Regions from separate parts of the Comamonas sp. 23 genome, predicted to be linked through region 2. Evidence: riboswitches for the same ligand, from Rfam matches in the RefSeq annotation. Region 2 holds a riboswitch; each other region holds the start of a gene.
What was found. Region 2 has a riboswitch for cobalamin ahead of ACPEE1_RS12440 (TonB-dependent receptor). Riboswitches for the same ligand answer to the same signal wherever they lie in the genome.

Region 1: linked by a shared signal. The riboswitch ahead of ACPEE1_RS02710 (ABC transporter substrate-binding protein) and the one ahead of ACPEE1_RS12440 (TonB-dependent receptor) in region 2 are both predicted to bind cobalamin.
Region 3: linked by a shared signal. The riboswitch ahead of ACPEE1_RS07680 (TonB-dependent receptor domain-containing protein) and the one ahead of ACPEE1_RS12440 (TonB-dependent receptor) in region 2 are both predicted to bind cobalamin.

The regions. Positions count from the first base shown of each region.
Region 1 is NZ_CP187127.1:616,304-626,440, forward strand. Features, by position in the region: gene ACPEE1_RS02680 (F0F1 ATP synthase subunit delta) at 1-486, shown strand, start outside; gene atpA (F0F1 ATP synthase subunit alpha) at 529-2,088, shown strand; gene atpG (F0F1 ATP synthase subunit gamma) at 2,107-2,979, shown strand; gene atpD (F0F1 ATP synthase subunit beta) at 3,014-4,417, shown strand; gene ACPEE1_RS02700 (F0F1 ATP synthase subunit epsilon) at 4,489-4,905, shown strand; gene ACPEE1_RS02705 (GNAT family N-acetyltransferase) at 4,957-5,505, opposite strand; cobalamin riboswitch at 5,552-5,776, shown strand; gene ACPEE1_RS02710 (ABC transporter substrate-binding protein) at 6,038-7,060, shown strand; gene ACPEE1_RS02715 (FecCD family ABC transporter permease) at 7,091-8,155, shown strand; gene ACPEE1_RS02720 (ABC transporter ATP-binding protein) at 8,152-8,955, shown strand; gene ACPEE1_RS02725 (pseudoazurin) at 9,004-9,417, shown strand; gene ACPEE1_RS02730 (OprD family outer membrane porin) at 9,450-10,137, shown strand, end outside.
Region 2 is NZ_CP187127.1:2,763,774-2,773,910, reverse strand. Features, by position in the region: gene ACPEE1_RS12445 (ABC transporter substrate-binding protein) at 1-938, opposite strand, end outside; gene ACPEE1_RS12440 (TonB-dependent receptor) at 951-2,987, opposite strand; cobalamin riboswitch at 3,228-3,498, opposite strand; gene ACPEE1_RS12435 (LysR substrate-binding domain-containing protein) at 3,595-4,539, opposite strand; gene ACPEE1_RS12430 (MFS transporter) at 4,722-6,104, opposite strand; gene ACPEE1_RS12425 (hydantoinase B/oxoprolinase family protein) at 6,182-7,858, opposite strand; gene ACPEE1_RS12420 (hydantoinase/oxoprolinase family protein) at 7,861-9,963, opposite strand; gene ACPEE1_RS12415 (hypothetical protein) at 10,023-10,137, opposite strand, start outside.
Region 3 is NZ_CP187127.1:1,703,522-1,713,658, reverse strand. Features, by position in the region: gene ACPEE1_RS07680 (TonB-dependent receptor domain-containing protein) at 1-1,374, opposite strand, end outside; cobalamin riboswitch at 1,459-1,703, opposite strand; gene ACPEE1_RS07675 (hypothetical protein) at 1,743-1,958, shown strand; gene ACPEE1_RS07670 (cell division protein ZapA) at 1,958-2,377, shown strand; gene ACPEE1_RS07665 (sulfite exporter TauE/SafE family protein) at 2,826-3,647, shown strand; gene hemN (oxygen-independent coproporphyrinogen III oxidase) at 3,668-5,050, opposite strand; gene fnr (fumarate/nitrate reduction transcriptional regulator Fnr) at 5,202-5,924, shown strand; gene ACPEE1_RS07650 (universal stress protein) at 6,074-6,517, shown strand; gene ACPEE1_RS07645 (malonate--CoA ligase) at 6,628-8,184, opposite strand; gene ACPEE1_RS07640 (enoyl-CoA hydratase/isomerase family protein) at 8,251-9,042, opposite strand; gene ACPEE1_RS07635 (Bug family tripartite tricarboxylate transporter substrate binding protein) at 9,059-10,075, opposite strand.

The DNA.
Region 1 (10,137 bases), 2.1 Mb from region 2:
AAGAGTGTTGGCCTGAACGATGCCCTGTCTTGGACGGACGAACTGGCGGCGATTGCCGCCGATCCGGAAATGCGCCTGCTGGCCGACAATCCCAACGTCACCAACGAACAGGTGATCGATGTGATGGCCGGTGTGACGCTGGCACGCGGTTGGGCCTTGTCAGACCTGGCGCGCAACTTCCTGCGCACGGTGGTGGAAAACCGCCGTCTGGATGCGCTGCCTGAAGTGGCCTCGCAATTTCGCGCGCTGGTGAACCGTAACAACGGTTCGTCCGATGCGCTGGTGTACAGCGCCTTCCCCATGGATGACTCCGCATTGAATGCGCTGGGCACCGTGCTGGAAAAACGCTTTGGCCGCCCACTGAATCTGAGCACCACCGTGGACGAGTCGCTGATTGGCGGCGTTCGCGTTGTGGTGGGTGACGAGGTGCTTGACACCTCGGTCAAGGCCCGTCTGGAACAAATGAAAGCAACCCTCACTGCTTAAAGCAGTTCGAGGATTCGGCTAAACCATGAAAAGGAGTGAGTAATGCAACTCAATCCCGCAGAAATTTCTGAACTGATCAAGAGCCGCATTGAGGGTCTGTCAGGCAATTCCGATATCCGTAACCAAGGTACGGTGGTGTCGGTGACCGACGGTATCGTGCGCGTGCACGGCCTGTCCGATGTGATGGCCGGCGAAATGCTGGAATTCCCAGCCACCGCCGATGGTCAACCTTCCTTCGGTCTGGCTCTGAACCTGGAGCGTGACTCGGTTGGCGCCGTGATTCTGGGTGAGTACACCCATATCTCGGAAGGCGACATCGTCAAGTGCACCGGCCGTATTCTGGAAGTGCCCGTGGGCCCGGAACTGGTCGGTCGCGTGGTGAACGCGCTGGGCCAGCCTATCGACGGCAAGGGTCCTATCAACGCCAAGATGACCGACGTGATCGAAAAGGTTGCGCCTGGTGTTATCGCCCGTCAATCCGTGGACCAGCCCCTGCAATCGGGTATCAAGTCCATCGACGCGATGGTGCCCGTGGGCCGTGGCCAGCGCGAGCTGATCATTGGTGACCGCCAGACCGGTAAGACCGCTGTCGCGATCGACGCCATCATCAACCAAAAGGGCCAAGGCGTTACCTGCGTGTACGTGGCCATTGGTCAGAAGGCTTCGTCGGTCAAGAACGTGGTGCGTGCGCTGGAGCAAGCTGGCGCGATGGAATACACCATCGTCGTGGCCGCTACCGCTTCTGAATCCGCTGCCATGCAGTACGTGTCGGCCTACTCGGGTTGCACGATGGGTGAGTACTTCCGCGACCGTGGCCAAGACGCCCTGATCGTGTATGACGACCTGTCCAAGCAAGCCGTGGCTTACCGCCAAGTGTCGCTGCTGCTGCGCCGTCCACCAGGCCGCGAAGCGTTCCCTGGCGACGTGTTCTATCTCCACAGCCGCCTGCTCGAGCGCGCAGCCCGCGTGAACGCGGACTACGTGGAAGCCTTCACCAAGGGTGAAGTCAAGGGTAAGACGGGTTCGCTGACGGCTCTGCCCATCATCGAAACCCAAGCCGGTGACGTGTCGGCCTTCGTGCCTACCAACGTGATCTCGATCACCGACGGCCAGATCTTCCTGGAAACCAGCCTGTTCAACGCCGGTATCCGTCCCGCTATCAACGCCGGTATCTCGGTGTCCCGCGTGGGTGGTTCCGCTCAGACCAAGCTGATCAAGGGCCTGTCCGGCGGTATCCGTACCGACCTGGCGCAGTACCGTGAACTGGCTGCTTTCGCGCAGTTCGCTTCTGACCTGGACGATGCAACCCGCAAGCAACTCGACCGCGGTGCCCGCGTGACCGAGCTGCTCAAGCAAGCCCAGTACAGCCCTCTGCCCGTCGCTCTGATGGCCGCTTCGCTGTTTGCCGTGAACAAGGGTTTCATGGACGACATCGAAGTCAAGAAGGTCCTGCCTTTTGAATCGGGTCTGCACCAGTTCCTCAAGACCAGCTACGGCGCCTTGGTGGACCGTCTGAACGAGAAGAAGGCTTTCGACAAGGAAGGCAAGGACGAAGCTGAACTGACTGCAGCGATCACTGCATTCAAGAAGTCCTTCGCTTAATCCGGTCGAGGAGTCATCATGGCAGCAGGCAAGGAAATACGCGGCAAGATCAAATCGGTGGAAAACACCAAGAAGATCACCAAGGCCATGGAAATGGTTGCCGCATCCAAAATGCGCAAGGCGCAGGAGCGGATGCAGGCAGCCCGTCCATACAGCGAGAAGATTCGCGCAATTGCAGCTCACCTGAGCCAGGCAAACCCCGAATATGTCCACCCCTTCATGGTGTCGAATGACGTCAAGAAGGTGGGTGTGATCGTGGTGACGACTGACAAGGGCCTGTGCGGCGGCATGAACACCAATGTGCTGCGTGCCGTGACGAACAAGCTCAAGGAACTGCAATCTGCGGGTGTCAGCACGGAAGCCGTGGCCATTGGCAGCAAGGGTCTGGGCTTTCTGACGCGCGTGGGTGTCAAGGTGGTGGCCAACGCTACCGCCTTGGGCGATACGCCGCATCTGGATGCGCTGATCGGCCCGGCCAAGGTTTTGCTCGACCAGTACGCTGAGGGCAAGCTGAGCGCGGTCTATTTGTGCTACACCAAGTTCATCAATACGATGAAGCAGGACTCGGTTGTGGAGCAGTTGCTGCCCCTGTCGCAAGAAGCGATCCAGGGCTCGGCACCGGCTGCATCCCACGGCTGGGACTACATCTACGAGCCCGATGCGCAAAGTGTGATCGACGAGCTGCTCGTGCGTTATGCGGAATCGCTGATCTATTCGGCCGTTGCAGACAACATGGCTTCCGAGCAGTCTGCGCGCATGGTGGCCATGAAGGCCGCTACCGACAACGCCGGCAACGTCATCAACGAGTTGAAGCTGATCTACAACAAGACGCGTCAGGCTGCGATTACGACCGAGTTGTCGGAAATCGTCGCAGGCGCCGCGGCTGTGTAATACAGCTCGACTGAAATCAATATTGGAGCAACAAATGGCTCAAGTACAAGGCAAGATTGTTCAATGTATCGGTGCGGTGGTGGACGTTGAGTTCCCCCACGGCAGCGTGCCTAACGTGTATGACGCACTGAAGCTCGAAGGCACTGCCCTGACGCTGGAAGTGCAGCAGCAGCTGGGCGACGGCGTGGTGCGTACCATTGCGCTGGGCTCGTCGGACGGTATCAAGCGTGGCCTGATGGTCACCAACACCGGCAAGGCGATCACCGTGCCCGTGGGCAAGGCAACCCTTGGCCGCATCATGGACGTGCTGGGTAACCCCATCGACGAACGCGGTCCTGTGGACCAGACCTTGACCGCTTCCATCCACCGCAAGGCGCCCGCTTATGACGAGCTGGCCCCTGCACAGGAACTGCTGGAAACCGGCATCAAGGTGATTGACCTGGTGTGCCCGTTCGCCAAGGGCGGTAAGGTCGGTCTGTTCGGTGGTGCCGGTGTGGGCAAGACCGTGAACATGATGGAGCTCATCAACAACATCGCCAAGGCGCACAGCGGTCTGTCCGTGTTCGCCGGCGTGGGTGAGCGTACCCGTGAAGGTAACGACTTCTACCACGAAATGTCGGACGCCGGTGTGGTGAACCAGGAGTCGCTCAACGACTCGAAGGTTGCCATGGTGTACGGCCAGATGAACGAGCCACCAGGAAACCGTCTGCGCGTGGCGCTGACCGGCCTGACCATGGCTGAAGCGTTCCGTGACGAAGGCAAGGACGTGCTGTTCTTCGTGGACAACATCTACCGCTACACGCTGGCCGGTACCGAAGTGTCCGCACTGCTGGGCCGTATGCCTTCGGCCGTGGGCTACCAGCCTACGCTGGCCGAAGAAATGGGCCGTCTGCAAGAGCGTATCACCTCGACCAAGGTGGGTTCGATCACCTCGATCCAGGCCGTGTACGTGCCAGCGGACGATTACACCGATCCATCGCCAGCAACGACCTTCGCCCACTTGGACTCCACCGTGGCGCTGTCGCGTGACATTGCTTCGCTGGGTATCTACCCTGCGGTGGACCCCCTGGCGTCGACCAGCCGCCAGCTGGACCCCCAAGTGGTCGGTGAAGAGCACTACTCGGTCGCCCGCCAAGTGCAGGGTACCCTGCAGCGCTACACCGAACTGCGCGACATCATTGCGATTCTGGGTATGGACGAACTGGCTCCCGAAGACAAGCTCGTCGTGGCCCGCGCTCGCAAGATCCAGCGTTTCCTGTCGCAGCCTTTCCACGTTGCTGAAGTGTTCACGGGCGCTCCAGGCAAGTACGTGCCGCTGTCGGAAACCATCCGCGGCTTCAAGATGATCGTCAACGGCGAGTGCGACCACCTGCCCGAGCAAGCCTTCTACATGGTTGGCACGATCGACGAAGCCATCGAGAAGGCGAAGAAGATCTAAGCTTTGCAGAACGGGCTGCCGCACGCAGCCCTGCTCGCAAACTAGTTTCTTTTTCACTCTGAGGATCAAAGATGAACACCTTCCACGTTGATGTGGTCAGTGCTGAAGAATCCATCTTCTCCGGCGAAGCCCGCTTTGTGGCTTTGCCTGGTGAAATGGGCGAACTCGGTATCTACGCCCGCCACACGCCGTTGATCACCCGCATCAAGCCGGGTTCGGTGCGCATTGAGAAGGCCGACGGCGGCGAAGAGTTCATCTTCGTGGCTGGTGGCATTCTCGAAGTGCAACCCGACTGCGTGACCGTGCTGTCCGACACCGCTGTGCGCGGCAAGGACCTGGACGAGCAAAAAGCGGTTGAAGCCAAGCAAAAGGCTGAAGAAGCCCTCAAGAACGCCAAGGGCGAGCTTGACCTGGCCAAGGCCCAATCCGAGCTGTCCGTCATGGCCGCCCAGATTGCCGCCCTGCAAAAATACCGCAAGAAGCGCTGATCCGCTGTTTGCGCAACTGCCACAGGAAAACCACCGCATGCGGTGGTTTTTTTACGCCCGTACCGGATGCGTCGGAGCAGGCCCCGTCTGCAGCACCTGCTGCATATGGATGGTTTGCCACAGCGGGTCGGCATCCTGGTGCAGGGTGATAAAACCCTGGCGCTGCCAGAAGGTTTGCGCGCCTGGCAAAAAAGGATGCGTGTGCAGGTAGAGCCGCTGCACACCCTGCTGCAGCGCCCGCTGACGCAGCTGCGCGAACAGCACGCCAGCCAGGCCTTGCCGGCGCCAGGCCGGGTCCACATACAGGCGCACCACCTCGGCGGTGCCTGCACTGGGCACGGTCAGATGGGCAAAGCGCCCGTCATAGGCGCGGTAGGCAATGCTGCCGATGACGCGGTCGCCCTGCCAGGCCGCCAGCATGCAGCCGCCGGGCGATGCGTAGACCGAGGCAAAGTCGCGCAGGTCGGCCTGCGGCGTGTTGGTATCGACCCGATCGCCAAACATGGTTTGGCGCGCCGCCTGCAAAAAGGCCGCCACCGGCGCGAGATGTTCAACGCGGCGGATGCCGTATGCGCTGGGTGTAGTGGGTGGGTGGTTCATGGCCATCAAACGGCCTGCAGCTTAGCATGCAGGCCCTGTAAATCGGCTACAGTACAGCCACTTTGGTTTCGCAAGAACATGCGCACGGCAGGGTGCCGGGGCATGAGGGAATCCAGGGAGCGCGAGCCGGCAGCCAGCGCCCCAAACGGAACTGCCCCCGCAACTGTAGGCCACGAGCAGGCCATCCATGCGCCACTGAACTGCGGTTCGGGAAGGCGATGGTCTGCGCAGACCGGCCAGTCAGGAGACCTGCCAAGGTCATGCATTCACAACCCACTGGCAAGCCCCTGGTTTGCACAGAGAAACAGGCATGCCACCGGTTTGCGCGCTGCAAGGCGAACATCGCAAACACCGGTGATGCAAACCCATTCATGGCGGATGTGCGTGTGTTTTGATCATGACCGGCGGGGTGTCCGGGCGGTGAGCAGCGTCTCGTCTGCGCAAGCCTGTCCTGGCTCCACCGGGCAGCGCCCCGCACCGGATCGGCTCGCACGGCCCGCATGCCCAGCCTCTACCTGGAGAGACGATTCCGATGCCTGTTCGCCGTTTTGCGCTGCCTGCCCTGTTGGCTACCTGTGTATTCACCTCGCTGTCCGCCTGGGCTGCCCCTTATCCGATGCAGCTGCACAACTGCGGCTACGCGGTGTCCCTCAAGCAGGCGCCCGCCTCGGTCGTCACCATCGGCCAGGCCGGCACCGAGATGCTGTATGCGCTGGGTCTGGGCGACAAGCTGGTGGGCACCTCGCTGTGGTTCAACGCCGTGCTGCCCCAGTTCAAGGCGATCAATGACAAGGTGCCACGCCTTGCGGACAACGACCCGAGCTTCGAGTCGGTGATCGGCAAGCGCCCGGCACTGGTGGTGTCGCAGTTCGAGTGGATGGTCGGCAAGGACGGCGTCGTGGGCACGCGCGAGCAGTTCCATGACCTGGGCATTGCCACCTATGCGATGCCCTCCGACTGTGAAGGCAAGAACAACCTCAAGGGCGCCGATGGCACCCGCACCGCGGCCTACGATGTGCAGGCGCTCTACAAGAGCATCACGCAACTGGCGCAGCTCTTTGATGTGCAGCCCCAGGGCGAGCGCCTGGTCAAGGACCTGCGCGAGCGCCAGGCCAAAGCGGTCGCCAAGGTCCAGGCGGCGCAGCAGCCGAACCTCTCGGCTGCGCTGTGGTTCTCCAGCGCCGATCTGGCCATCGACCCGTATATGGCTGGTAAGAATGGCGTTGCCGGCTACATGCTGCAGACCTTGGGCCTGCGCAATATCGTCGACTCGTCCGAAGAATGGCCCACCGTGGGCTGGGAGACGATTGCCAAGGCCAACCCCTCGGTCCTGGTGATCGCCCGCATGGACCGCCGCCGCTTCCCTGCGGACGACTACCAAAAGAAGCTGGAGTTTCTGAAGATGGACCCGGTCACCCAGCACATGGATGCGGTCAAGAACAACCGCATCGTCATTGTTGATGCCGATGCGCTGCAAGGCTCGATCCGCCTGGTCGATGGCATGGAGCAGATCAGCGATGCGGTACGCAAGCTCGGCCCAGCGGCCGCGCGTTGATCAGCCGCTGATGCAAGGCTCTGCATAATGGTGGCAACGGCATCAGCGCGCCCATCGGCGCTGCGCAGGCCGCTGCATGGGGCCGCCTGGTGCCTGGGCGCGGCACTGGCGATGCTGCTGAGCGTGGCGCTGGGCATCGCCATTGGCGAGACGGCGCTGTCGCCCAGCCTGGTGCTGCAGGTGCTGGCCAACAAGCTGGCCGGTGCCCACTACGCCATCGATCCCATCAGCCAGGGCATTGTCTGGAACTACCGCCTGCCCCGCGCGCTGGTGGCGGCCAGCTGCGGCGCGGGCCTGGCGGTCTCGGGCGTCATTTTGCAATCGCTGCTGCGCAATGCGCTGGCCGAACCCTATTTGCTCGGCATCTCTGCCGGGGCCTCCACCGGCGCAGTGCTGGTGACCGTCGTGGGCATCGGCGCGGGCGCCATCTCGATGACCGTGGGCGCCTTTTTTGGCGCGCTCTGCGCATTTGCACTGGTCGCCCTGCTGGCCCACGCCGCCGGCAGCGGCGGGCTGCGCAACAGCGGCCAGATTGTGCTGGCCGGCATTGCGGGCTCGCAGCTGTTCAATGCGCTGACCTCGCTCATCATCACCAAGTCGGGCAGTGCCGAGCAGGCCCGGGGCATCATGTTCTGGCTGCTGGGCAGCCTGAGCGGCGTGCGCTGGCCCGATACCGTTCTGACCGCCTGCATCGCGATCCCCGGCCTGGTGCTGTGCCTGCTGCATACGCGCGCGCTCGATGCCTTCACCTTTGGCAGCGAATCGGCGGCCGCGCTGGGCGTGCCGGTGCGCCGTGTGCAACTGGTGCTGCTGCTGGCCGCGGCTCTGATGACGGCCGTCATGGTCTCCATCGTTGGCGCGATCGGCTTTGTTGGCCTGGTGATTCCACATGCCGCGCGCATGCTGGTCGGCGTCAGCCACGGCCGCCTGGTGCCTGCCAGCGCGATGATGGGCGCGGTGTTTCTGATCGCCGCCGATGTGCTCTCGCGCACCCTGATCCGGGGCCAGGTGCTGCCCATTGGCGTCATCACCGCCCTGGTCGGGGCGCCGGTGTTTGCCGTCATCCTGCTCAAAAGCCAGCGGAGGCGCGGATGACGGCGGCACCTCTGGTCACGGCGGATCAACCCGTGTTGCAGGCCTGTGCGCTGGGCCTGCGCCTGCAGGGCCGGCCGGTTGTCGAGCAGCTCAGCCTGCCGGTGCAGCGCCACGAAATGCTGGGGCTGATCGGCCCCAACGGCTCGGGCAAATCCAGCCTGCTGCGCTTGCTCGCCGGTGTGATCCGGCCCAACGAGGGCCAGGTGCTGCTGCAGGGTCAGCCGCTGCACAAGAGGGGGCGCCGCGCCATTGCGCGCGAGCTGGCCCTGGTGGCGCAGATGGCCGAGACGCAGGATGCCATCAGCGTCGAAGACGCGGTGGCGCTGGGGCGCACGCCCTGGCTGTCGGCGCTGCAGCCTTTTGCCGCGCAGGACTGGGAGGCCGTGCAGCAGGCCCTGGATGCCGTGGGCATGGCGGACCGCCGCCACAGCGCCTGGCACAGCCTCTCGGGCGGCGAGCGCCAGCGTGTGCACATCGCACGCGCGCTGGCGCAGCAGCCCGGTGTGCTGCTGCTCGATGAGCCCTGCAACCACCTCGATATCCACCAGCAGCTGTCGCTGATGGCCTTGATCCGCGCCTTGCCCGTCACCAAGGTCGTGGCCCTGCATGACCTGAACCAGGCGCTGGCCTGCGACCGGCTGGCCGTCATGCAGCAAGGCCGGCTCGTTGCGCTGGGCAGGCCCGAGCAGGTGCTCGATGCCGCGCTGCTGGCGCAAGTTTTTCGCGTCGAGGCCAGCGCGCTGGTCGACCCCTGGGACGGCAGCCGCGTGCTGCGTTTTCGCCCGCTTTCTTCTTCCTGACTGTGAGCCGATATGCCCACCCTGAACCACCGAATCTGGCTACCTGTTGTGTTGAGCAGCTTGCTGTGCAGCCAGGCGGGCGCAGAGACTTTTGAAGTCAAGATGCGCAACCGCAGCGCCACCGGCGCAATGACCTATGAGCCCGAGTTTTTGCAGATCAAGCCGGGCGACAAGGTCAAGTTCCTGGCTAGCAGCAGCGGTCACGATGCGGTCAGCATCCCGGGCATGGCGCCCGCCGGTGCCAAGCCCTTCAAGGGCAAGATCAACGAGGAGATCGAGGTCAGCTTTGATGCCGCAGGTTTGTATGGCGTGCAGTGCCTGCCCCATTACGCCATGGGCATGGTGATGCTGGTGCAGGTGGGCGATGCGCCGCTGCCCGGCCTGCAGGTGCCCGCCGAGGTGCCCGAGCGCGCGCAGCAGCGCTTCAAGGACATCGTCAGCCGTGCCTCGGCGCCGCGCTGAACCGCTATCGCAATTTTGGGCAACACAAGACAATGACTTATTTCAAATGGATGGCGCGCAGCAGCGGCCTGGCGGCGCTGGCCCTGGCGGCAGGCCATGTGCAGGCGGGCGCGCAGGACGAGGCTAAGGGCTTCATCGAGGGCGCGAGCCTGGGCATGGTCAACCGCATGGTCTATGAGCAGCTGGACTACCGGCGTGGCGACAGCACGCGCGTGGTGTCCGGCGGCGCGCGCTCGGACAAGGCCGCCGAAGCAGCCTATGGGCTGATGATGAACTTCAGCTCGGGCTACACGCAGGGGGTGGTCGGCCTGGGGCTGGATGCGCATGCCTATGGCGGCATCAACCTGGGCTCGGAGGCCGACAAGGTGCGCAGCAACCCGCGCTATATCGCCAAGGACGGCACGGACCTGCAGGACAGCTTTGGCCGCGCAGGGGCGGCGCTCAAGCTGCGCTGGTCGTCGACCGAGCTGAAGGTGGGTGAGATGCGCACCAAGAACCCGATCTTCCACTCGTCCGACACCCGCCTGCTGCCCGAGACCAACCGGGGCTGGCAGATAAGCAGCAACGATATTGCGCAGCTGACGCTGCAGGCCGGTCGCTTTACCCGCTGGGCCGACCGCAATGCGCGCAAGAATGGCCAGCCCCTGCTGGCCAATTACTCGGGCGTGCAAGGCGATGCCTTCAGCTTTGCCGGCGGCAGCTGGACTACGCCCTGGAGCG
Region 2 (10,137 bases):
GACACCCCAGCCAGCTCAGGCTTGGCGCGCAGAAAATCGATCTTGCCCTGGGCGCTGGGCCGGCCATAGTCGATGATGATGATCCATTCCGGATCGCGGGTGATCACATCCTCCCAGTTGCCCTTGGGCCAGTTGCTGGCGATGTCGGCAAAGATATTGCTGCCGCCTGCGGCATCGAGCATGGCCTGGGGCATGCCAAAACCGCCCACGGTCGTGGGTATCTTCTCGCCGCTGTCAAACACAAAGATGCGCGGCCTGTGCGTATTGCCCTGCATCTGCGCGGCCAGCTGGTCGATCGAGGCCTGCAATTTGTCAATCTGCCCTTGCGCTTGGGCTTCGATAGCAAAGATACGCGCCACATTGCGCAGGTCTGCCAAGGTGTCGCCCAGCGCCACACGCTCGCGCTTTTGCACATGGATGCAGGACTCGGACAGCACATAGCTGGCCACGCCATGCTGGGCCAGCAGCTCGGGCGTCACCCCGCCGGGGCGAAAGCCATAGCTCCAGCCGCCAAACACAAAGTCGGCGCGGGCCTCGAGCATGTTTTCCAGGTTCATGTCCTGCGATGACAGCTTGGGCACCTGGGCGAGCTGGGTCATCAGCTCGGGGCTGATTTCCTTGCGCGACGGTATGCCCGAGTAGCCGACCAGCCTGGGCCCCAGGCCCAGAAACAGGAACATCTCGGTGATGTTCACATCGTGCGTGATGGCACGCTGCGGCACCCGGTCATAGCGCTGGGGCTGGCCGCAGACATCGATCTCCAACGGCGCAGCCCGCAGGCCTGCGGGCACTGCTGCCGCTTCGGCCATGGGGATGGCCGCCGCCTGGCTGGGGCGGCTGGGCGGCTGCTGGCCCCCTGGCCGGTCGCAGCCGGTCAGCACCAGGGCAGCAGCTGCCGCCAGGGCACGCAGGGTTTGCCGGGAAGCGCTTGTGGTCATGCTCTACCTTGCTCAGAAACGCAGATGGGCCATTAGCTCAAAGCTGCGGCCATTGCCCATCAGCCATTGCGAGCCGTAGGACGATGCAGCATAGCGTTTGTTGGCCAGATTGCGGCCCACCAGGTTCAAGGTGGTTGTGCGGTTCAGGTTCCAGCCCAGCACCGCATCGGCCACCGTGTAGGCGGGGAGCTGCGCGGTATTGGCATTGCTGGTGTAGCGGCTGGCAACATGGCGCAGGCCCAGCGATGCGCGCCAATCGCCCGTCTGGTAATGGGCCCAGGCATTGGCCGTGTAGCGCGGTACATTGGCCGGCTGGTTGCCAGCGCGGTCAATGGCTGTGGCGCCTTCGAGCAGCTCGTCGAACTGGGCATCCGCATAGCCCAGGTTGCCCTCGAAGCGCCAGGCCTTGGTCGCCCGCCAGCTGCCTGCCAGCTCGATCCCCTTGGACGACTGCTTGCCGCCCTGGATCAACAGCGCTGGCCGGTCCGGATCGCGGGTGATGATGTCCTTCTTGCGGATATCAAAGACCGCCAGGGTCCATTCGCCCTGGCCATTGGGCAGCTGCTGCTTGATGCCCACTTCCACCTGGCGGCCTTTGCTCAATGTAAAGCCGGTTTGCGACTGGGTCAGCGACAGCAGGCTGTTGACCGGGTCATGGCCGGTACTGACCTGGGCATAGAGGCTGGTGTTCTGGTCCAGCTTGTGCGTGAGGCCCAGGCGCCAAGAGGTGCCGCCCAAGGTCTTGTCAAAGCGGGCTTGGCTCAGCAAATCCATGCGGTCAAAATCATAGAGGTCGCGGCGCAGGCCGGCCATCAGCAGCCACTGCTCGCCCAGCTTCCAGGCGTCTTCCAGGTAGAAGGCGTTTTGGCGGATGCGCGAGGTCATGCGCGGCTTGTAAGGGTCTGGGCTGTCCCAGTAGCCACTGGTGCTACCGGTCAGCGGCACATCGGATTCACCGGTATAGGGCGAGCTGTTGAGCGCAGTGAACTTGGCCTGCGACACATCCCAGCCCATCGCTATCTCATGCTGGCCGGGCTTGAAAACGGCGCCTAAGCGGTTGCCGCTTTGCTCCAGGTCGTGGCCGATCTCCAGGTAGTCGTAGCGGTGAACCGTGCGCGTGCTGGCATCGTAGTCATAGCCTTCGATGTTCTTCCAGTGGCGGTCGGCCTTCATATGGTAGGTCTCGTTGCGCAGCACCAGCGCCTCGCTCACATTCCACTCGGCCCTCAATTTGTAGCGCTGGTCCTTGTAGTGGATGTCGCTGTCGAGAAAGTTGAAATTGCGGTCGCCCAGCGCCGCCACCGGCTTGCCATCGACCACCGGGGTGCCAAAGTAGCGCTCGGGCCTTTGGTCGCTGACATCGGCCGTCAGGTCCAGGCGCAGATCGCTGCTCGCCTGCCAGCGGATGGCGCTCATGATCTTCTTGCTGTCGCTGTTTCCCAGTTGGCGCTCGCCATCGGTGCGATCGCCGTAAACATCCAGGCGGTAGCTCAGGCTGTCGCTCAGCGCGCCGGTGCTGCCCAGGCCCGCGCGGGCGGTGCCGTGGGAGCCAGCGCCCAGCAGCACTTCGGTCGATGTACTGCGGCTGGGTTCCTTGCGCACCGCGTTCACCGTGGCGCCCATGGTGCCGCTGCCGTACATCAGCGATGCGGGGCCGCGCAGCACATCAAAGCGCTCATAGCCCCAGCTGGAATTGGGATAGGCCACGGTGCCGGCTGCAACCCCCAGGCTCAGCCCGTCTTCGGCCACGCCGACCGAGTTCACACCGGTAAAGCCCCGGCTGGAGAACGACAGCCCGCCATTGCCAGGCGTGCCATTGGCACTCAGGCCCACGCTGCGGCCCACGGCATCGACCACCTCGTAGTCGGCACGCTCTTGTACCTGCACGGCCGAGACCGAGCTGACACTGGCGGGCAGGTCCTGCAGCGGCACGGCCAGCTTGCTCGCCGAGGTCGACGGCAGCTGGAGCGCATTGGGCTCGCTGCGCTGGTCGCTCACCACCACTTCAGGCAGTGAGGCTTCTTGGGCATGGGCTACTGCGATGCCCAAGGCGGGCAAACACAGAACACAGGAGCTGCCTACCAGGCGCAAGGAGGAAGAGAGCCGCTGGGCGGCCAGGAGCCGGTTTTTCGGAAAAGGAACTGCAGTCATTTGAACAAAAGGCGCTAACTGCCTGATGCGGGGGCTGCACTGCACGCGGTCACCCCCCAAGACGGGGTCGCGCGAAGAACCGCCGTCCACACCCCGCAGACAGTTGAGAGAGCACGTGCTGGCCAGAGGCACAGCGCGCACTGCGACTAGGAACAGGCCGGTCTCCGGGCTTACAGGCGGTGCAGCGCAGGCGCTGACCCGGTAGCCGGTCTTCCCAGGGTGCGGGTGTCTTATTGCCTGGCAGGCGTGGACACTCTCTCAACCCCAGTGACTGGGCCCGCGTGGGAGCGGGCCGCATCGGCTACGTTTCCTGTCTACCGTTGCGGGGGCAGCCAAGGCTTGGGGGAGCGCACTCCCGACCTTGTTCCCGTTTCACTCGCATGCGAGCACCTGTAGATAGGCTTTTTTCAAAGCGCAGCCAGTGTACCAGCCGCAAGCCCGGGCAGTGCCTTTTGGCCATGGCCTGTGTCAGCTGGGCGATACAGCGCATGCCCCAGTGGCTGTATCAGCCCTGCGGCAGCCGCGTCGCATAGCCGATGAAGTCAGTGCTGCGCAGCTGGCCCAGCAGCCACTGCCGAAAGCTGGCCTGGATTGGGCGCTCTCCCCCGCCCCGGCGGGTGTAGAGGTGGAACTTGGGCGTTCTGTCCATCGGCAGTTGGCGCAGCAGCTCGGCCCCAAAGGGTGCGAGCAGCTTGCCGCTGTGGATATAGCTGAGCGCATCGACATAGGACAGCAGGCCCACGCCCTGCCCGCTGAGAACGGCTTGCAGCATCGCATCGTGCGTGTGCAGCAGCATGGGGCTGACATGCTTGCCGCCGGGCTCCAGGCCCAGCATCGCATAAATGTCCTGCCACAGACTGTTGTGCGTCAGCGGCGATATCAGCCGGTGGTGCGGCAAATCCTGCGCTGTCTCCACCGGGTGCTCGGCCAGCAGCTGCGGCGCAGCCACGATCACCTTGAGGTCTTCGAGCAGCGGCGTTTCATCGAGGTGGTCCACACCGCCGTAGCCCCAGACAATGGCTGCATCCAGATCGCCGCTATCGAACGAAGGCAGCTCCACACCGATGGAGATGCGCAGATCGAGCTCCGGGTAATCCTTGGTGAACGAGGGCAGCGAGCGGATCAGGTACTGGGTTGCAAAGTATGGGCTGACCTGGATATGGAACTGCGCAGCCTTGTAGTGGGAGCGCACGGCTTCCAGCCCCTGGCTCAGTGCATCGAGCCCCTGCTCCACATAGTGGTACAAGGTCTGCGCCTCGGCGCTGGCCGCCAGGCCCCGCGCGCCGCGCTCGAAAAGTTGCACATCCAGCGCACTTTCCAATTGCTTGAGTTGCTGGCTGGCGGCCTGTGGCGTCAGGCACAGCTCGTCGGCCGCCTTGCGGATCGAGCCATGGCGGTAGACGGACTCGAACACGCGCAGTGGCTGCAGGGGCGGGAGCTTGTATTTCATGGAGGAGCGCCAGGCCAGGAGAGGCAGAGCCCGGGCTGGCGATGATTATAGGTCGCAGCCCGGCGCCCAGCGGGCCGGCATGCCACCGCTCTTGCCTGCTGCGCCCTGCCCCGCTGATGCATAAAAAAACGCATCCAGAAAGGATGCGTTCGGGCTGGCGCAGCGCTCAGCAGCGCATGGCCTTACTGGACCGGATCACCATGCATCGGCAAACCGGTGCGGTCCCGGCTGCTGACCAGGGCGATGAGGCCAATGATTGCCGCGCCAATGAGGTAGTAGGCAGGCACGACCGGGTTGCCGGTGCGGGCAATCAACCAGGAGTTGATCATCGGCGCGGTGCCGGCAAACATCGCCACAGCCACGTTGTAGCTCAGCGCCATGCCCTTGAAGCGCACGCTGGTGTGGAACATCGAAGGGATGATCGAGTAGATGCTGCCCAGCAGCATGGCCAGACAGAAGTTGAGCACCATCAAGGACAAGATCTTGGCGGCGGTGCTGCCTTCGAGCAGCAGGTGAAAGCAAGGCACGGCCAGTACCGCAATCGCCAGGCTCGCAGCGATCATCATCGTCTTGCGACTGAGCTTGTCGGCCAGCAGGCCCATGATCGGGATCATCACCACCAAAAAGAGCTGCGGGCCCAGCGAGAGCTTGAGGCCGGTGGCCACATCGACATGCAGCGCGCTGACAAAGTAGGTCGGGATATAGGTGACGACGGTGAACAAGGTGACATTGGTCACGATGATGATGCCAGCGGACTGGAACAGCTCTTTCTTGTGCGTGGCGAACAGCACCTTCCAGCTCGCCTGGGCCAGTGCGTCATGCTGCTGCTTCATGGCCATGAAGGTGGGGGTCTCTTCCAGGTACTTGCGGATATAGAGGCCAATGGCGCCCAGCGGCAGCGCAATCAGAAACGGAATGCGCCAGGCCCAGTCCAGGATCTGCTCGGCGCTGAAGAACATCGTCAGAATGGCCGAGACCGAGGCACCGAAGAAAAAGCCCGCCATGCAGCCCACCTCAACCCAGCTGGTGAGCAAGGTGCGGTTGCGGTCGCGGCAGTACTCGGCCACAAAGATGGCCGCGCCACTGGCCTCGCCACCGGCCGACAGCCCCTGCATCAGGCGCAGCACGATCAGGAGCAGCGGCGCGGCAATGCCGATGCTCGCATAGCCGGGCAGCACGCCAATCAAAAAGGTGGAGATCGCCATCATGATGATGGTGATGGTCAGCACCCGCTTTCTGCCGTACTTGTCGCCCAGCGAGCCAAAGAAGATGCCGCCAATGGGCCGGGCAAAAAACGCAATCGCAAAGGCCGCCCAGGATGCGGTGATCTGCATGGTGGGCGAGCTGGTGGCAAAGAACACCTTGCCCAGCACCGCTGCCAGGTAGCCGTAGACTGAGAACTCGAACCATTCGACAAAGCTGCCCACCACCGAGGCCAGTACTACGCGGTTGAGCTCCTTGGACTGCACCGCGCGCGGCGCCACCGCCGCTTGGGGGGATGACCAGTCCGAAAGGCTTGCACTTGGGGCGGCAAAGCCATCTGCCATGGGATTGTGGGTGCGCATCGGGAGTCCTTGGTGTCCTGCAGGGGGAGAAAAATGGGAAAGGACCAGCGGCTATGCCGCTGGCCATGGGCACGCGATCAGGCCGGGGGCAGCGGCGTGGCCTGGGCGTAATCGGTTTCGGCTTGTTCGGCGCTGATATAGCCATAAGCCACATCGCGCTGCACCAGCGCGGCGGGGCGCAGCGCCGCATCGCCGTTGCCGCCACCGCCGGGCAAGTCCAAAATCAATCGGCGCCCGGCCGGAATCTGCTGCTTGCCCTTGCCGCGCAAGGCCGTGCCGTCGTCCAGCGTCACCTTGCCCAGTGCGCCGCTTTGGCCGCCGTTGTGGCCGCGCGCTGCAAAATGCACACGGTCGAACATGGCGTTCAGGTCAAACTCAAAGCCCTCGGCCGAGCCCACCTCGATGCGCTGGCCCAGGCCGCCCCGCCAGCGGCCGGCGCCGCCCGAGTTGGGGCGCAGCTCCTTGCGCCAGATGATGATGGGGCCGATGCTCTCGGTCACCTCGACCGACATGGCCTGCACGCCGCTGGGGAAGGCGGTGGCGCTGAGGCCATCGCTAGAGGGGCGCGCGCCGGTACCACCGGTGTTGAACATCAGGATCTCGTGCTGCTGGTTGCGCGTCGCCTGGGTGATGCCCTTGAAGCGCATCTGCAGGTTCCACAGCGAGCTGGCCCCTTCGGCCGGAATCTCACCCTGGCAAATGGGCTGCAGCGCACCCAGCACCACATCGGGGATCAGATGGCCGATGACATGGCGCACCGAGACCGGGCGCGGGCGGTGGGCATTGAGGATGCAGTCCTCGGGCGCGCTGATCTCAAAGGGCTCCAGCGAGCCCCAGTTGTTGGGGATCTCCGGCGCAATCGCGCATTTGAGCGCATAGGAGGCATAGGCCTTGGTGTAGGTCAGCGGCACATTGATGCCGTAGTGGCTGGGATCCGAGGTGCCGGTGAAGTCGGCGCGCAGTTTCTCGGCCGCAATCTCCACGGCCACGACCAGCTCGATGGGCTTCTCGTATCCGTCCACGGTCATCGCGTAGCGCTGCGTGCCGTCGGGCAAGGCGGCGATGCGCTCGCGGGTGGCGCGCTGGCTGTTGGCAAAGATAAAGCCGGCCAGGTCTTCCAGGTCATGGAGCCCGAACTCGTCGAGCATGCCCTTCAAGCGGCGCATGCCCGTGGCATTGCAGACGGCCAGCGAATGGAAGTCGCCAATCACCTGGTCGCGCTCGCGCACGTTGTTGCGCAGGATCTCGATCAGGTCCTCATTGAGTGCGCCGGCGCGGAAGAACTTCATCGGCGGAATGCACAGGCCCTCCTCGTAGACATCGCTGCCGTCCGGGCCAAAGCCGCGCCCGCCGATGTCCACCACATGGGCGGTGGCGGCAAAGTAACCGATATGGGCGCTGTGGCCATCGCGGCCATAGAAGACTGGGGTGACGACGGTGATGTCGTGCAGGTGGCCGGTGCCCAGCCAGGGGTCGTTGGTGACCAGCACATCGCCATCTTGCAGCGTGTTGCGCTCAAAGCGTTTGGCGAAATGCGCGACCGACTCGGCCATCGAGTTCACGTGACCTGGGGTGCCGGTCACGGCCTGGGCCATCATGCGGCCCTGCTTGTCGAACACGCCGGCCGACAAGTCCCCCGCCTCCCGCACGCTGGTGCAAAAGGCGGTGCGAATCAAGGTGACCGCCTGCTCTTCGACCACCGAGATAAGGCGGTTCCACATGATTTGGTAATGAACGTCTGTATTGTTTGCCATGATCACACTCCGCTGTCCATGCGCTCGACCAGCATGCAGTCATCTGCCTGCAGCACCACCTTGAATCCGGGGCTCACATAGGTCGAGGTTTCCTTCTCCACAATCACCACCGGGCCGGGCACGGCCTGGCCCCGGGGCAGGCCCAGGCGCTCATAGATATCGCAGGCATAGAACTGTCCCTGTTTGCCGTCAAACACCTCGCGGCGGTCCAGCACCGTACCGGCACCCTTTTGGGGCGTGCCGCCCCGCTGCAGCGCGGCCTTGGCCGGCGGCAAGGTCTTGGAACGCAAGGACAGTGCCCAACTCACCACCTCGATGTCGAGCCCGTCGATCGCGTGGCCAAACAAGGCCACATAGTTCTGCACAAAGGCCGCGTTCAGGGCGGGCACGCTGTCCGCTCCAAAGTGCTGCACCGGCACCGACACAGGGATCTCCCAGCCCTGGCCGCAGTAGCGCATAAAGGCACGCAGCTCCTTGACGGTCTCGCCGTCGTAGCCGGTGTCGTGCAAAAAGGCGCTCACCTCCACCTCCATCTCGCGCAGCATGGCATTGACGGCCTCGCCATCGAACTGGCTCATGCGTATCACCGAGCTGCGCAGCGACTCATAGGCAAAGGGCGCGCGCAAAAAGCCGATGGCCGAGCCCACGCCGGCGCCCGTCGGGATCAGCAGGCGATGGATGCCCAGCTTTTCGCACAGCCGCACGGCATGCAGCGGCGCAGCGCCGCCGTAGGCGATCATCGTGTAGGCCTCCAGGTCCTGGCCAGACTCCACGGCATGCATGCGCGCGGCATTGGCCATGTTCTCGTCCACCACTTCGGCCACGGCATAGGCCGCACGCACCGCGTCCAGGCCTTGCGCCTGGCCGACATGGGTGGCCATCGCGTCTTGCGCGGCAGGCATGTTCAGCCGCATGCTGCCGCCGGCAAAGCGTGCCGGGTCGAGCTTATGCAGCAGCAAGTCGGCATCGGTCACCGTCGGGCGGGCGCCGCCCCGGCCGTAGCTGGCAGGGCCCGGCTCCGAGCCCGCGCTCTCCGGCCCCACGCGCACCTGGCGCATGTCATCCACATGGGCGATGGAGCCGCCGCCCGCGCCGATCTCGATCATCTCGATGACGGGGATTGAGATCGGCATGCCGCTGCCCTTTTTGAAGCGGTAGCTGCGCGCCACTTCAAACACGCGCGCTGTCTTGGGTACATGCTGGTCGATGAGGCAGATCTTGGCGGTGGTGCCGCCCATGTCAAAGGACACCACCTTGTCCTGGCCGTACTTGGCCGCAAAATCGCTGGCGTAGATGGCGCCACCGGCCGGGCCGGATTCGAGCAGGCGCACCGGAAACTCGGCCGCATTGGCCAGCGACATCACCCCGCCGCCCGAGTGGATCAGGTAGAGCGGGCAATGCATGCCCTCTGCCACCAAGGCCTGGGCCAGGCGCTGCAGGTAGGAGGACATCAGCGGCTTCACATAGGCATTGGCGCAGACGGTGTTGAAGCGCTCGAACTCGCGAATCTGGGGCGAGACTTCGCTGGAGATGGACACTGACAGCTGGGGCAGCGCCTCTACAATCAGCGCGCGCACCCGCTTTTCATGGGCCGGGTTCTTGTAGCTGTGCATCAGGCCCACGGCCACGCTGTCGTATGCACCCTCGCGCAGCTGGGCAATCACGTCCTGCACCTCTGCCTCATCGAGCGGCTGCAGCTCCTGGCCCTTGGCATCGAGCCGGCCCTGCACGGTATAGCGGTGGTTGCGGGCAATCAGCGGCGCGGGCAGCTGGATGGCCAGGTCGTACTGCTCAAAACGGCCCTCGTTGCGCATCTCGATCACATCGCGAAAACCTTCGCTGGTGATGAAGGCGGTTCTGGCGCCGCGCCGCTCGATCAGCGAGTTGGTGGCCAGGGTCGTGCCGTGGATCACCGTGCCGATCTGCGCTGGCGCAATGCCTGCCTGGGCTGCCGCCTGTTTGAGGCCTGTGACGATGGCGCGCTCAGGTTTTTCATAGTCCGTCAGGACCTTCTCGCTGAACAGGACGCCATCGACCTCGAGCGCGATATCTGTGAAAGTGCCGCCGATGTCTGCCCCGGCGCGTATGACTTGGCTTGTTGCCATCTGGTATCTCCGAATCATGCAAGCTGTGTGGATCAGAAGCTCTGACCTGGCAGCGATGATCAAGTGATCGCCCAGTCGGCGCAAACAAGAAATTCGAGGGCGGGCACAAGCTGTGCTTCGCGGGTAAAAACCATTACGCGCTTACCCGGTGGCCATGCACGTCGACAGTGCAAA
Region 3 (10,137 bases), 1.1 Mb from region 2:
CAGGCCCAGCTCGGCATTGCGGCTTTTCTCGGGCTGCAGCGATGCGTCGCCGTATTCGCTAAAGCGCTGGTAGAGCGTGGGCGCGCGAAAGGCCGTGCCCACTGTCGCGGTGGCGCGCCAGTTGGTTGCAAAGGCATAGCCATAGGCAGCGCTGCCGGTGGTCTTGCCGCCGAACTCGCTGTCGTCATCCCGGCGCAGATTCAGCTGCACCGTGTGCGGGCCGGTGTTCAGGCCATAGCCCAGCGCCAGCGCATTCTGGTGGCGGTCGCGGTCAATGCCGCCATTCGTCAGCGCGTCGTCACGCCGCTCCAGTGCGGCCGTCAAGGTGTGGACGCCCAGGCGCCAGGTATTTTGGAACAGGTAGTTATGCAGGCGCGTGTCCGTCTGGTAGGGCGAGGGCCGGGTCTCGTAATAGTCGCGCGACTGGCTGAACTGCAGCTTGGTGCTGTAGTGCTCGGTCCACTGCGCCTGCCAGTTCAGGCCCAGCGCATACATCTTGTTGAGGCTGCGGTCGTCCTCGGTCAGGCTGCTGTCGTAGCCCGAGTTCACATCGCTGGCCAGCAAGGTGGCTTCGAGCCGGTGCTGGCCGTTGAGCTGGTAGCCCAGGCGGCCGCTGACCGCATTGCTGCGGTAGTCGTCCTTGTCCGGGTTGGCGGTGGCCACGGTGCGGGCATTGAAGCCATCGGTCTGCGAGCGGTTCAGACCCAGCGCGTAATCCCAGCCGTCGGCGCCGCCGGAGATACCGGCCTCGGCCGTGAACGTGCCCCGGTTGCCAACGCCCAGGCCGACATAGGGCTGGGGCGCGCCCTCACCTTTCTTGGTGAAGATCTGCACTACGCCGCCCATCGCGTCCGAGCCGTAGACGGCAGCGGCCGGGCCGCGCAGCACTTCGATGCGATCGATCAGCGCCAGCGGAATCGATTGCCAGGAGGCGCCGCCAGTCGATTGCGAGTCCATGCGCACGCCGTCGACATAGACAGCGGTAAAGCGCGAATCGGCGCCACGCATGAACACGCTGGTCGTCGTGCCCGGCCCGCCGTTGCGCGAAATCTGGATGCCCGGCACGCGCGCGAGCACATCGGCCACGCTGCCCGGGCCCTGGCGCTCGATGGTCTGCGCATCGATGATGGACATGTCGGCCACCAGATCGGACAGCGGCTGCTCGATGCGGTTGGCGGTCACCACCATCTCTTGCAGGTTTTTACCCTCTGTTTCCAGGGCGGCTGGGGCCTGCTGCGCCTGTGCTGGCAGCGCAAACAGGGGCAGCGCCGCTGCGATGGCCAAGGCCAAAAAACGGGGGGTATGGAGGGTGCGCGAGCGGGGCGCAAGCGCGGGACGCGCGCAGGGGCGTGTCGAAAAAGCAGAGGAAAACATGCACTGAGTTGGTGATGAACCACCCCGCGCCAGCCTCCCCGCCGGCAATGGGGAACACGGAAGCCGCGGCAAGGCCTCAGCCACGCGCCTCCACTATTGTTGGCCGGTATCCGGGCTGGCGATGACACAGCACACGCCTTCCCAAACACTTGTTCAAGGTATTCAGTGGCATAGTGGTGGCTGTGGATGGCGCAAAAGCCAACCATCGCTTACCGTTGCGGGGGCAGCGCAGGTTGCGTAAGGCTTGTAGGGCACAAGCGGCGCTCCTGCTTCCCGTTGAACTGCCCCCATGTGAACCACTGGGGCGAGCACCAACGGGTACAATTTTAGCGTTAAACCCATTGCGCACTTAAGAAGACTGTCTCTCTATGGCCACTACGCCTTCTATGGATCTGATGCTTGAGCGGGTGGAGGCACTGCTGAGCCGTCATGAGGCTTTGCAACGCGCCCACGCCCAATTGCAAGAGCAAGTCACCACCCTGACCCAGGAGCGCGACTCCCTCCAATCGCGCCTGACAGCGGCCCGCGCCCGCGTGGATGCACTGATCGAACGCCTGCCCAAGACCTTTGACCAGGACGAATGATGAAACAGCTGGAAGTACACATCATGCAGCAAAGCTATATGCTGGGCTGCCCCGAAGGCCAGGAAGCACGTCTGCTGGCTGCCGTCAAGCATGTCGATGAGGCCATGAGCGGCATCCGCGACGCGGGCAAGATCCGTGGCCGCGAGCGCATCGCTGTGCTGGCGGCCCTCAATGTCGCTTTTGACCTGCTTGATTTGCAAGCGCAAAACAGCCAGCTCAGCCAGACCGCAGACGCCCTGCAGGCGCAAGCTGCTGCGCAGTCTGCCGCGATGGTTGAGGTTCAGGCCCAGACCGCCCCTGGGGACCAGGCGAGCCTGGACTGGGATGCGCCCCGTGTGCAGTCGGTGATGCAACGGCTGGACGCGGCGCTGGCGCCGGCCCCCGCGCAACCGGCCGACACCCTGGGCACCAGCGCTTGAGGCACTGCCGCGAGCAGGCGCCAACACCAGATTGCCGCGCCATGCAATGCCTGGCTGCAAAATATCACGCCACCCATTGCTCAATCTGGCTAACCAGCTATCTTTTTTGACCAATCCAGGCACATTGAATTGCAGTTTTGGTGGGTGCGGCAGGCGCGAGCGATTACAATGAAAGCGTTCGCAGCCCTGCTGGACTTTATAGTTCCTTGAACCAATGCTCTACGAGCACGGGCTTGGTACATTACCTATTGAGCGTGATCGTCTCGCGTCAGATGAACCCAACGATAGGTTGCCCTCGCCCACCTGAACCCCCGGTTCAGGATGACGGTCCAGTGGATCCGCTGCGAACACCTGATTTTTCGGGCAGGCTCCGCCCAACCTGTCTTCTCCTCTCCGCGACAGCGGGGTTTCAGGCCACCTGTTTCAGGTGGCCTTTTTACTGCGCGCCATGACTGATCCTCTTGTTTTGCTGCCGCTGTCGTTTCTGGGCCTGATCGGCGGTTTTCTGGCGGGCCTGCTGGGCATTGGCGGCGGCATGGTGCTGGTGCCCTTCATCACTTACATCCTGGGCACCCAGGGCGTGGCGCCGGAGCTGGCGATCAAGATGGCGATTGCCACCTCGATGGCGACCATCGTCTTCACCTCGATGTCCAGCGTGCGCGCCCACCACCAGCATGGCGCGGTGCGCTGGGACCTTGTCAAACGCCTGGCCCCGGGCATTGTGCTGGGCGGCCTGCTGGCCAGCCTGGGTATTTTTGCGGTGCTCAAGGGCAGCTACCTGGGTTTGTTTTTTGGCCTGTTCATTGGCTACTCGGCACTGCGCATGTTCCGCAAGCCCAACAGCCAGGCCATGCGCGCCATGCCGGGCACGGCCGGCCAGCTGGCTGCGGGTGGCGTGATCGGCTGCCTCTCGGGCCTGGTGGGCGCGGGCGGCGCCTTCATCAGCGTGCCTTTCATGACCTGGTGCAGCGTGCCGATGCACAACGCGGTAGCCACGAGCTCGGCGCTGGGCTTTCCGATTGCGGTCACCAATGTCATCGGCTTCATGGTGGCCGGCCTGCACCTGCAGGGGCTGCCACCGCATTCGCTGGGTTATATCTGGCTGCCCGGCCTGGCCGCCATTGCCACCTGCAGCGTGCTGACCGCGCCGCTGGGCGCCCGCGCCGCGCACCGGCTGCCGGTGGGCCAGCTCAAGAAGATCTTTGGCGGCATCTTGCTGTGCCTGGCGCTCTACATGCTCTACAAGAGCCTGGCGGCCTGGCAGGGCTGAGGCCTGCCCACGCCCTGCCCTCAGATAATCCGCGAGAAGCGCGCCCGGTTGCGGTCGGCCTGCAGGTTCTTGTCAAACACCATGGCGACGCCACGCACAAAGTACCAGCCCAGCTCGGTCACATTGATCGATTCGTCGCTCAGCTGCACCAGGCCCTGCTCCTGCAGCTCACGCAGCTGGGCCAGCTCGGCGGCAAAGTACTGCGCAAAATCAATCAGCCAGGCCTGCTCCAGCGATTCAATGGCCAGGCACCCCTGGCACATCAGGCCCATGATCACCGTGCGGCGCAGCAGGTCGTCGCGCGTCAGTGCCAGCCCACGCACCACGGGAATCTGGCCCTGGTCGATCAGGTCGTAGTACTCCTCCAGGGTCTTGGCATTTTGGCTGTAGGTGGCGCCAATGCGTCCGATGGCTGACACGCCCAGCGCCATAAGATCGCAATCGGGCTGGGTGCTGTAGCCCTGAAAGTTGCGGTGCAGGCGGCCCTGGCGCTTGGCCACCGCCAAGGCATCGTCGGGCAAGGCGAAATGGTCCATGCCCACATACACATAACCGGCGGCTTCCAGCGCCGCCAGGGCCTGGGCCAGCATCGCCAGCTTGTCGGCGGGGCTGGGCAGGTCCTGGGCCTGGATGCGGCGCTGGGGCTTGAAGCGCTCGGGCAGGTGCGCATAGGCATACAGCGCAATGCGGTCGGGCCGCAGCGCGTTGACCTGCTCCATGGTGCGCACAAAGCTGGCCGGGCTTTGTTGGGGCAGACCATAGATCAAATCGATATTGATGGATTCAAAGCCGATAGCGCGCGCCTGCTCGACCAAGGCAAACACCTGGTCAGCGGGCTGCTCGCGGTGCACCGCCTTTTGCACCAGCGGGTCAAAGTCCTGCACGCCAAAGCTCAGCCGGTTGAAGCCGAGCCGGTACAGGTGCTGCAGGCGCTCGCCGCTCACAGTGCGCGGGTCGACCTCGATCGCGTACTCGCCACCGGGCTGCAGATGAAAACGCTCTTTGACCATATCCATCAGGCGGCTGAGGCCGGCATCGGTCAGGAAGGTGGGCGAGCCCCCACCCAGGTGCAGTTGGCTGATGGTCGGGCGGGCGCTGACATGGGCCAGTTGCAGGTCCAGCTCGCGCTCGAGGTAATCCAGGTATTCGTCGGCCCGCTCGGCGTGCTTGGTGATGATCTTGTTGCAGGCGCAGTAGTAGCACAGCGAGGCGCAGAACGGCACATGCACATACAAGGACAGCGGCGACAGCCGGCCCGCCAGACCGGTGCCGCGTTGCGCCAGCGCCAGCTTGTACTCATTCGCAGCAAAGGCTTCAACAAATCGGTCTGCGGTAGGATACGAGGTGTAACGGGGGCCGGGAACATCAAAACGGCACAGCAGTTCGGGGGTCAGGGAAATCATGGTTCTTCTTCCTAGCGGACGCCCCAATGTGCCCCAAGGCCTGCCACGCGTCCTTGATGTACATCAAGAAGCCTCTGGGCGCCAGCACGCACAATAGGCCCATCCAAGGAACGTCGTTCCTATCTGAATAGTTGTTCACGGGTATTGATACATGACATCCAACTCCATCAAAGTAGCGTGCTCCAGCTGCAATTTGCGCGAGCTGTGCATGCCCGTGGGACTGTCGGCCGAACAGATGGAGCGCATCGACGAGATCGTCGCCACCCGGCGCAAGATCAAGCGCGGCAGCGCGCTGTTCCGCAACGGTGAGACCTTCACCTCCTTGTATGCGATACGCACCGGTTTCTTCAAGACCAGCATCGCCACCGAAGACGGGCGCGACCAGGTCACCGGCTTCCAGATGGCGGGTGAGATCATCGGCCTGGACGGCATCGTCAACGACCGCCATTCCTGCGACGCGATTGCGCTCGAAGATGCCGAGGTCTGCGTGATGCCCTACTCCTCGCTCGAAGACCTGTCGCGCGAGGTGACCGCCTTGCAGCACCATGTGCACAAGGTCATGAGCCGAGAGATCGTGCGCGAGCATGGCGTCATGCTGCTGCTGGGCAGCATGCGCGCCGAAGAGCGCCTGGCCGCCTTCTTGCTGAACCTGGTGCAGCGCTTGCATGCCCGGGGCTTTTCGCAGCATGAGCTGATCCTGCGCATGACGCGCGAGGAAATCGGCAGCTACCTGGGCCTCAAGCTCGAGACCGTCAGCCGCACCTTCTCCAAGTTTGCCGAGGAGAACATCATCGAGGTCAAGCAGCGCCATGTGCGCATTCTGGACACCGACAAGCTCCAGGGCCTGATCAACACCCAGGCCTGCTCGGCTTAAGACCCTGTTCCAAGTCGCTCCGCCAGCGGATACAAACGCGGTCTGATCCGACATCCGCTCAAGCCGCAAGCGGCGATGCTCTGAGTTGCATCCACGGCAAGGCTGCCACCCACAGCCCTGCCCCATGTCTGACCTGAAAGGAGCCTGCCATGTACCAACATATCCTGCTTGCCACCGATGGCTCTGAGCTGTCCGAGAAGGCCGTGCGCCACGCACTGGCGCTTGCCAAGCTGAGCCATGCCACGGTGACTGCCGTCAACATCTCGCCCAACTACCCGCGCAGCTACTTCGAAGGCAGCACCATGCAAAACCCCGATGACATTGCGCGCATCGAGGATGGCTGGGAACGCGCAGCGCAAGGCATTGTCGATAAGGTGGTGGCCGAAGGCGCCGCGACCGGCGTGCCCATCAAGACCCTGGTGATCAAGTCCGACATGATTGCCGAGGCGCTGCTGGAGACGGCGAAGAAGGAAAACTGCGACCTGATCGTCATGGCATCGCACGGCTACCGGGGCTTGAAGCGCCTGCTGCTGGGCAGCGAAACACAGCATGTACTGACCCATGCCACGATACCGGTGCTGGTACTGCGCTGATCGCCGTATAACCGCATCATCCCCATAGCAAACCCTCGCCTGCGGCAGCTTCTGAGCGGCCACAGCGCGAGGGTTTTGTCATGGCGGCGCATGCCGCCTCCATAGGCGCATCAGCCCTTGAACAGGTCCTGGTACTGGTCGCGCAGCAGGTTCTTTTGCACCTTGCCCATGGTGTTGCGTGGCAGCTCGCCCACGACAAAGCAGCGCTTGGGAATCTTGAAATTGGCCAGCTGCTTTTTCAAGGTCGCAATGATGCCGTCGGCATCGAGCGGTTGGCCCGCCTTGGCAATGACCACCGCCACACCCACTTCGCCAAAATCGGGGTGCGGCACGCCGACCAGCGCGCTTTCCGCGACGCCCGGCAGTTCGTTGATGAAGCCCTCGATCTCGGCCGGGTAGACGTTGTAGCCGCCGGAGATGATCAGGTCCTTGCTGCGGCCGACGATGGTCACATAGCCGCGCGCATCGATCTTGCCTACGTCGCCGGTCTTGAACCAGCCGTCGGCAGTGAACTCCTGCGCGGTCTTCTCGGGCATGCGCCAGTAGCCGCTGAACACATTGGGGCCTTGCACCTGGATATGGCCGATCTCGTCGGCGCCCAGCGCCTGGCCGTCATCGCCCTGCACCCGCACGCCCACACCCGGCAGCGCAAAGCCCACCGTGCCGCCCCGGCGCTCGTCCTGGCCGCCATGGCGGGCATCGGCCTGGTAGGGGTTGGAGACCAGCATGATGGTCTCGCTCATGCCATAGCGCTCCAGGATGGTGTGGCCGGTGCGGGTCTGCCAGTCGCGGAAGGTCTCGATCAGCAACGGCGCCGAGCCGGAGATGAACAGACGCATGTGCTGGGCCGCTGCCTTGGTCAGGCCCGGCTCGGCCAGCAGGCGCACATACAAGGTCGGCACGCCCATGAAGACCGTCGCCCGCGCCATCGCGGCAATCACCGCCTTGGGCTCGAACTTGGCAAACCAGATCATCTTGCTGCCATTGAGCAAGGCCGCATGGATCGCGACAAACAGGCCATGCACATGGAAGATCGGCAGCGCATGGATCAGCACATCGCCCTTTTTCCAGCCCCAGTAGTCCTTGAGCATGACGGCATTGCTCAGCAGGTTGCCGTGGCTGAGCATCGCACCCTTGCTGCGCCCAGTGGTGCCACTGGTGTAGAGGATGGCGGCCATGTCGTCGGCAGATTTCTGCGCAGGCGTGTGTGCATCGGCGCAGTGCACCGCACGCTCCAGCAAGGTTCCGCTGCGGTCATCGCCCAGGGTGAACACGCTTTGCGTGCCGCACTGGAAGGCGATCTTGGAGACCCAGCCAAAGTTGGCCGGTGAGCAGACCACAACGGCCGGCTCGGCATTGGTGACAAAGTACTCGATCTCGGCGCTTTGGTAGGCGGTGTTGAGCGGTAGAAACACATGGCCGGCACGCAAGGTGGCCAGGTATAGCGCCATCGCTTCGACCGACTTTTCCACCTGCACCGCCACGCGGCTGCCGGAAGGAATATTCAGCGAATCGAGCAGGTTGGCGATGCGCGCGCTCATGCGGTCCAGATCGCGCCAGCTGTAGTTCAGCGGCTCACCGCTGGCCGACGTGGTCTCCACGGCGATGGCATCGAGGTCCTCAGGAAAGGCCGCGCGCAGGGCGCAGAACAGGTTGTCGTTGGTCATGTTTGTCTACTTGGTTGGTGGTTTCCTTGGCGCCTGCGGCCCGGCCGGTGGCCAGCGCAGGCACGGTCAAAACTGGGCTGCTCTTTTGTCGACAAAGGCGGCAATGCCTTCGCGGTGTTCTGCCGAATCGGCATAGGCATAGGGCTGCTGCAGCACCGGGGCCTGGGCATCGCCTTCGGCCAGTGCACGCAGCAGCTGCTTGGTCATGCGGGCAGCCTGGGGCGCCAGGCCGCAGATGCGGGCCACGCTGCGTTCCAGCTGGGCCTGCAGGTCTTGAGCGGGGTGAACCTGGCTCAAAAAGCCCGAGGCCAGCATCTGGTCGGCGCCAAAGAGCGCTGCCTCCAGCAGCATCTGCCGCGTCTTGGCAGGCCCCACCTGGCTCAGCACCAACGCCGCCTCCTTGGGTGCCATCGGAAAGCCCAGTTTGGCAATCGGCGCGCCAAACTGGGCGGTGTCGGCCGCCAGGCGCATGTCGCAGCAGCTGGCCAGCTCCACGCCCGCGCCCATGCAGGCGCCTTCAATGGCAGCGACCAGCGGCACATCGCATTGCAGCATGGCGTTGAGCGCCGGCCAGACCTCGCCTTCGTGGAAGGCGGCCAGGCTCTCTGGGGCAAAGCGAAAGTCGGCGTACTCCGAGATATCGCCACCGGCACAAAAGGCCTCGCCCTCGCCTTGCAGCACGATGCAGCGCAGCCCGGGCTGGCGCTGCAGGTCCTCAAACACGCTGCGCAGCTGGCGCCACATGGCGCGCGACATGGCATTGCGCTTGCCCGCATGGTTCAGCACCACGCGCACGGCCTGCGCGCGGGATGCCTCCTCGCCCGCCACCCACGATTGCACACGAACCTGCCCCGCCATCATCTCGCTCCTCTTGTCATTCAATCTTCGCGCCCGAGGCCTTGACCACCTCGGCCCAGCGCTTGACCTCGTCGGCCACAAAGGCGGCAAACTGCGGCTGCGTCATGCTGCCATATTCCGCACCATTCTTGGCCCAGATGGCCTTGATTTCTTCGGAGGCGCCCATGCGCTTGGCCTCTTCGAACATGCGCGCCTGCAGCTCGGGCGAGGTGCCCTTGATGGCCCAGAGGCCGTACCAGGTGGTCACGTTGTAGTCGGGCAAGCCGACTTCGGCAGCGCAGGGCACATCGGGCAGCGAGGGGTTGCGCTGGCTGCCCGAGACCATCAGGCACTTGATGCGCCCGGCGGCGATATGCGCGGCCGACGAGCCCAGGCCATCGAACAGCATGTCCACATTGCCGGCAATCAGGTCCTGCAGCGCCGGGCCCGCGCCCTTGTAGGGTACATGCAGGATGTCGGTCTGGCTCTGGATCTTGAACAGCTCGCCGGCCAGGTGGTGGCTGGTGCCGGCGCCAGCCGAGGCAAAGCTCATCTTGCCCGGGTTGGCCTTGAGCTGGGCCAGCAGCTGCTGCATATTGGCCGCCGTCACCCGCTTGGGGTTGACCACCAGCACCTGCGGCACCGTCGCCAGCAAGGCCAGCGGCACCAGGTCCTTCTGAATGTCGTAATCAAGCCGGGGATAGACCGAGGGCGCAATCACATGGTGGGTGCCGCCCATAAAGAAATGGTAGCCATCGGAGGGCTGGCGCGCGGCAAAGCTGGCCCCCAGGGTGCCGCCTGCGCCGCCCTTGTTGTCGATCACCAGGGTCTTGCCCGAGATTTTCGAGAACTGCGAGGACAGCGGCCGCGCAAAGGCATCGGTGCCACCCCCTGCAGGAAAGGGCACCACCCAGGTCACCGGCTTGCTCGGCCAGTCGCGCGCAGCGGCCGCACTGGCCCAGCTCCAGGCGGGCAGCGCGCTGCCCGCCATGCCAGCGGCCAGGCCCAGGACAGTTCGTCTTCTGGACGGGGAAGGTGTATTACTCTTGGTCATCTTGTCTCCTAACGGTTATTTTTAAAGATCCACGCACACCCGCCTGCGCGCGCCGACAGCAA